Regions from separate parts of the Abyssisolibacter sp. ZYX002 genome, predicted to be linked through region 3. Evidence: riboswitches for the same ligand, from Rfam matches in the RefSeq annotation. Region 3 holds a riboswitch; each other region holds the start of a gene.
The links. A riboswitch is a leader RNA that binds a small molecule or an ion and turns the genes downstream of it on or off. The one in region 3 is predicted to bind thiamine pyrophosphate.
Positions count from the first base shown of each region.

Region 1 (2,278 bases), on a different contig from region 3:
ATCAATTGTCCTTATAAATATCTTTTTTAACATAAGTATATATTTATGTTGCAATTTTTTTTACTTAGCTGTTGTTTAATATCTTGTAATTATTGTGTATATTCGTATGTATAAAGGAGTTTCAAGAATCAAGAAACATTGTTGTCTTGTTGTAACCATTTTATAACCATGTAATAGACAATGCCTTTATTTGCACCAGTAATAACCATTATCCTGTTCATGAAATATCGCCACTTATTCTTTTCCTATTTAGATATGAGTAATTTTACTATAAATAAGTCCTAAATAATTACAAAAAAAGTTTATAATACATTATAAAATTAGGAAGGTGAGTTATGAAAAAATATAAATGCCCTGTATGTAAAGAACGGACAATCGATTTTACGCAAAAAAGAAAAATGTATTACAGATATAGGTGGTCTATAAAATGTAGTAATTGTAGGAGCGAATTGACGGAATCAAATATAGTTATGGTTGCATGTGGGCTATGCGGGGCAATAGCGTATTTTATTTTAATGCTTTCGTTTATACATATTATACTTAGGATTATTCTAGTTGCTCTACTGTTTAAGTTATATAATGAAATAAGCGTAAGGATATCTCCTATAGTAGTAAAAAAATAACATACAATAAAGCTATTGATTAAGTGCTATATTTATGTTACGATATATCTGATTAAAATTTAATTTAAATTTTTGGCTAGGGGGGCTGATGTTTGTCAGCTGAGATAAAGAACTGTATTCTTTGACCCTGTTAACCTGATCTGGTTAGTACCAGCGGAGGAAAGCTTATTTATGATGTATTAAAATTAAGGCAATCCTTTTGGATTGCTTTTTATTTTGAAGTTATACTAAAAACAATGCTTAGAAATAAAAGATAATATCACTTTACTTCTATATCTAATACTTCATGTATAAGCCTAAATTTATTTCATAAGAAGGAGAGACATAGATGAAAAATAAAAAACTTATGTTAAGCGGATTATTAGCCACGATAGGTGTTATTTTAAGTCCATATTCTATACCTATTGGGATAGCTAAATGTTTTCCTTGGCAACATCTAATAAACGTGTTATCAGCAGTTTTATTAGGACCTTATTATGCTATAGGACAAGCGTTTGTAATATCAGTTTTACGTAATATTTTAGGATTAGGGACTTTGCTTGCATTTAGTGGTAGCTTGTTTGGAGCGTTATTGGCTAGCTTACTATATAAAAGATTCCCGAAAATATACATAGCTATTATAGGAGAATTAATAGGAACAGGTATCATAGGTGCTATAGCTTCATATCCAATAGCAAAGTTGCTTATGGGTAAAGAAATAGCTGTGTATGGATTAGTTATACCATTCATGGTAAGTTCCTTTGGTGGGACAGTAATAGCGTTTATAGTTTTAGAGATGTTTGGATTAAAGAGAATTATTAATAGCAGTTTTAATTTATACAGTAAGGAGAGTAATAACAATGTTAATTAGTCATTATAATCAAATCTAAAGAAAGAAAGGAAGTAGTATATGAATTATACAACACAAATGGATGCAGCTAAAAAAGGTATAGTAACAAAAGAGATGAAAATAGTAGCACAAAAAGAAAATATAAGTGAGCAGGTACTGATAGATAAAATAGCTAAAGGTACCGTAGTAATACCAGCAAATAAGAATCATGTAAATATAAATCCGGAAGGAGTGGGAGAGGGTTTAAGAACCAAAATAAACGTGAATCTAGGGATATCAAAGGACAGTTATGATATAGAGAGAGAAATAGAGAAAGTAAAAGTAGCAATTGACATGAATGTAGAATCAATAATGGATTTAAGTAATTATGGAAAAACTGCTGAATTCAGAAGAAAGTTAGTAGATATATCACCAGCGATGATAGGTACAGTACCAGTATATGATGCTTTAGGTTTTTACGAAAAAGAGTTAAAGGATATAACTGCAAAAGAATTTTTAGATGTAGTTGAAAAGCATGGAAAAGATGGAGTAGATTTTGTAACTATACATGCAGGTATAAACAAAGAAACGGCGGATACGTTTAGAAGAAATCCGAGACTTATGAATTTAGTTTCAAGAGGTGGCTCGTTGATGTTTGCATGGATGAGACTTAATAACAAAGAAAATCCATTCTATGAGTACTACGATGAATTATTAGAAATATGTGCTAGATATGATATAACGATAAGTTTAGGAGATGCTTGTAGACCAGGAGCAATAGCAGATTCAACAGATGCAAGTCAGGTTAAAGAGCTTATTGTATTAGGAGAATTGACTAAAAGAGCAT
Region 1 covers NZ_JARMXH010000001.1:143,138-145,415, forward strand. Annotated here, with positions in the region: gene P3X86_RS00605 (hypothetical protein) at 336-623, shown strand; TPP riboswitch at 692-802, shown strand; gene thiW (energy coupling factor transporter S component ThiW) at 952-1,473, shown strand; gene thiC (phosphomethylpyrimidine synthase ThiC) at 1,513-2,278, shown strand, end outside.
Region 1: it holds a riboswitch for thiamine pyrophosphate, as region 3 does, so the genes downstream of both, thiW (energy coupling factor transporter S component ThiW) here and thiT (energy-coupled thiamine transporter ThiT) in region 3, are expected to answer to the same signal.

Region 2 (2,278 bases), on a different contig from region 3:
CACAAGATACTGAGATAGGAGCAAGTAAGATAAATGAATTAGGAGATTTGATCAAACAAAATCAAGAGCTTATGGAGGAAGTAAATAAATCCTCTGAAAATGTATCAAGCTTAATAAGTGAAGGATTAGAAGTAGTAGAAGAATTGACAGAAAAGACCCACCAAAGTGGTATTGCAGCTAATGAGATTTTTGATGTTATAGAGCAGACAAATGCTAGCTCTGAAAAAATAGGAAACGCAAGTCAATTGATAGCTTCAATAGCAGAACAAACTAATTTACTTGCACTAAATGCGGCCATTGAAGCAGCAAGAGCAGGAGAAGCAGGTAAAGGATTTGCTGTTGTGGCAGAGGAAATAAGGCATCTTGCAGAACAATCAACCAATTCAACAGTTGAGATAGACACGATAGTTAATGAACTAATAGACAACTCAGCAAAAGCGGTACAAAAGATTAAGGAAGTTGGGGAGATTGTAGATAAGCAAGCTGAATGTGTTGGAAAGACAGAAAGTAAGTATAAAGATATAACTGGTGCTATAATAAAAACAGAGGAAGCTATAGGTAAAATCAATACATCAGTGGAAGAAATGAATACTAAAAAAGCAGATATACTAGAAATAGTTCAATCACTATCAGCAATAGCCGAGGAAAATGCAGCAGGAACAGAGGAAGCGTCAGCATCAACAGAAGAACAATTGGCATCTATACAACAAGTTGCTAGCTCAAGTGAAAGCTTATCGGAATTAGCACAAGGTTTACAGGAGACGATTTCTCAATTTAAATTATAAATTTTATTAGCTGGTTGACAGTAATTAATATATATGATATCTTATAGTCAACCTGAATAAGGGGAGCTTGTTTAGCAGGCTGAGAGGAAGTAATCTAACTTCGACCCATAACCTGATTTGGATAATGCCAACGTAGGGAACATTAGAGAAAAATAATGGGAGATACTAATACATTGGTATAAAGTATCTCTCATTTTTTATTGTAGTCGCAAAATAAAAGATTAGGAGGATAAATATGTACAAAGATATATTTATGAATGTAAGAGTTAAGTCACCGTTAGTTCATTGTATTACAAACTATGTTACAGTAAATGATTGTGCAAATGTTATACTAGGATGTGGAGGATCACCAATTATGGCAGATGACATATCAGAAGTAGAAGAGATTACTTCTATATGTAATTCGCTTGATATAAATATTGGTACATTAAACGTTAGAACGATTAAATCAATGATTGCAGCTGGAAAAAGATCTAATCAATTATCTCATCCTGTAGTTTTAGATCCAGTAGGAACAGGAGCATCAATTCTTAGAACTTCTACTACATTTAAATTGTTAGAAGAGATAAAATTTGATGTCATAAGGGGTAACATATCAGAGATTAAAACCATATCACAGGGCAGTGGAAATACAAAAGGCGTTGATGCTGATGTATCAGATATAGTAACAGAAGATAATATAGATGAGGTAATATCATTTAGCAAAGAACTTAGCAAAAAAACAGGAGCAATAATAGTTATAACGGGTGCGATAGATATTGTCTCTGATAGTAAAGAATCGTATATAGTCAGAAATGGACACCCAATGATGTCAAAAATAACAGGAACAGGATGTATGTTAACAGCATTGATAGCTACATATTGTGGAGCTAACAAAGATAATATTTTAAAAGCTACTGCTTTAGCAGTGGGTGTGATGGGTCTGAGCGGAGAACTTGCTCATAAAAAAGTTATAGATAATAATGGAGGAACATCCTCCTATAGAATGTTTTTAATAGATGAAATAAGCAAGATGGAATTTAAAAGTCTTGAAGGAGGACTAAAAATTGAAAGTAGATAAAAAAGCCATGAGGCTCTATGCCGTAACAGATAGAACATGGCTAAACGAGAACACACTACAAAGCCAAGTAGAACAATCGATAGTAGGAGGAGCAACTTTTATACAGCTTAGAGAAAAGAACTTAGAGTATGAGTCATTTTTAAAGCTTGCTAAAGAGGTGAAGCAGGTGACAGATAAGCATAAGATACCATTTGTAATAAATGATAATATAGAGATAGCAATAGCTTGTAAAGCTGATGGTGCACATATAGGTCAAAGTGATACATCAGTTAAAGAATCTCGTATTAAAATAGGTAAAGATAAAATACTAGGCGTGTCAGTGCAGACAGTGAAGCAAGCGTTGATAGCTCAGGAAAATGGAGCAGACTATCTTGGAGTAGGTGCTGTATTTAAGACAAATACAAAATCGGATGTAAATGATGTTGATATAGAA
Region 2 covers NZ_JARMXH010000005.1:245,678-247,955, reverse strand. Annotated here, with positions in the region: gene P3X86_RS15605 (methyl-accepting chemotaxis protein) at 1-785, shown strand, start outside; TPP riboswitch at 835-942, shown strand; gene thiM (hydroxyethylthiazole kinase) at 1,021-1,845, shown strand; gene thiE (thiamine phosphate synthase) at 1,832-2,278, shown strand, end outside.
Region 2: it holds a riboswitch for thiamine pyrophosphate, as region 3 does, so the genes downstream of both, thiM (hydroxyethylthiazole kinase) here and thiT (energy-coupled thiamine transporter ThiT) in region 3, are expected to answer to the same signal.

Region 3 (2,278 bases):
TATATTCTGTTGGATTAGTTAGGCTTATTTTCTCTTCACTTGCAGAAGCTGCTATAGTGAGCAATTTGCCAGTTAATCCATTAGCGTTATAAGCTGAGCGTAATTCTTTTAAAAGTAAAGTAAAGTTTTCTTTATCTTCTGGGCCGCCAGGACAACCTCTATCATATTGATCATATGGATCAGCAGAACGGTTTATACCTGGATATTCCCAATCAATATCAATACCATCAACAAAAGGATATTTTTTCAAGAAAGATATTACGCTGTTGATGAACTTCTTGCGATTTGTCTGATTTTTAGCCATAGAATGGAAATTTTCACCTCGTGTCCAACCTCCTACAGAGATAAAAAGTTTTACATTTGGATATTTTTCTTTGTAGTACTTGTATTCCCCAAGATGTCCTGCTAAACGGTTAGATGAATTCCATCCATCTGAATGAGGAAATGTTTTCTCAAAATCAGCAAAATTGTCAGTAGATACAAGATTATAATTTCTATCTACGGTAAAAAATGCATGATTGATATGGGTAACTTTATTCCAAGGGATATCACCAACGGACATATTCTGGTGATTAGCACCGTAGGTACCCCAATTTGGGAAATAAGCTACGACACGTTTACTTTTGGTAGGTTCTGCAAAAACAGAACTGGGGGTAAGAACCGATGTCACAAAAAGAGATAGCAACATCACATAAGTCAATAATTTTTTCATCAAATTCACTCCTTGTGCTGATATTTTGTTGTAAATGTTAAAATTAAACTGGGTTAGGTAAGAAGTTAACCCCATTATATATTAGACAAAAATGTAATACAATTAACGAGAAGTTACATGTAAATGACAATATAAGATAGTATATGACTATATTTTTACGTATTGATTACAAAAATTATAAGTGAATTACATCATTAGTATAAAAAAACTTGACAAATTGATGAAATTGATATAGATTATGTATGAACAAGAAAAGCTAGGGGAGCCATTAGGCTGAGAAGTTATTAACTGACCCTTAAGACCTGATACGGATAATGCCGGTGTAGGGAAGCATTGTAATAAGATATCTGTCTTACAGTTAATAATCTTCCTAGAGAAAAGAGGAGGATTTTTTTATGATTAAACAGTTTTTGGATGCTGTTAATAGTGGTAATATTACTGAAATAATGGCATCGACATTAGGACAAATACTTACAGCAATTATAGGTATAATACTCTTAATAGCAGCATTAGCTATAGGTAGCAAAAACAAGAAAATCAAGACCAAAGAATTAGTATACTGTGCATTAGCTATAGCTATAGCTATGGTGTTGTCACAAATTAAAATAGTTGAGTTACCACAAGGTGGGGCAATAACTCCGTTTAGTATGTTATTTGTGGTGTTGATTGGATACTGGTTTGGAGTTAAAACTGGTATAATGTGTGGCGTTGCGTATGGATTATTTAAATTGTCAATAGGAGGGTATGTAGTACATCCATTACAAATGCTATTGGATTATCCGTTAGCTTTTGGAGCTTTAGGATTAGCAGGTATATTTAGTAATTCATCAAATGGACTAATGAAAGGCCTTATAATAGGAGCTGGAGGTAGGTTCGTATTTCACTTCATAACAGGAGTAGTATACTTTGCTAGCTACGCTAAAGATTTTGGTTTTGCTACAGTACCATATTCATTTGGATACAATTTATCATATATAGCAGGAGAAGTGTTTTTAACAATAATAATACTTATCATACCAGCTGTTGATAAAGCGATGAAGCAAGTAAAGAAAGGCGCAAGTGCATAGATAAACAATATCTTAATAAATCTGCTACTAGATGACTTTGTCATCAACATAATAGGCTGTTGTAAGAGTTCAAGTTCAAGGCGTGTTAAAATTGAGTAGCAGAGCTTACTTAGAGGTAAGTGAGCAACGGAATTTTAACTACAACGCAGAAATTAGACTTTTGTCTACAGCCTGAGACTCGAATAATCGAGTCTTTTTTTATATATATTTGTCTTTTTCTTAAATTTAATTACAAAAATTTAAATTATTACATGCAAAATATTACAAAATTCTCAAAAACAATAGTGTATAATTTACACAATAGAACATAAAACATGCTCGGGAGGAAAAAAATGAAAGAAAGTAAACCGTTTATTCATTTATTTAAAACGCCATCTGGATATTATATATTTGATGTAAATACCAATTCTATAATAAAAACTAAGAAAGAAGTATATGGTGCATTAGAAAAAATTATGAGAGATAAACCATTAGATACTATAAAAGATGAGACACTAGA
Region 3 covers NZ_JARMXH010000015.1:29,921-32,198, reverse strand. Annotated here, with positions in the region: partial or broken gene P3X86_RS20560 (glycoside hydrolase family 18 protein) at 1-688, opposite strand, end outside; TPP riboswitch at 961-1,058, shown strand; gene thiT (energy-coupled thiamine transporter ThiT) at 1,108-1,779, shown strand; gene ccpM (Cys-rich peptide radical SAM maturase CcpM) at 2,112-2,278, shown strand, end outside.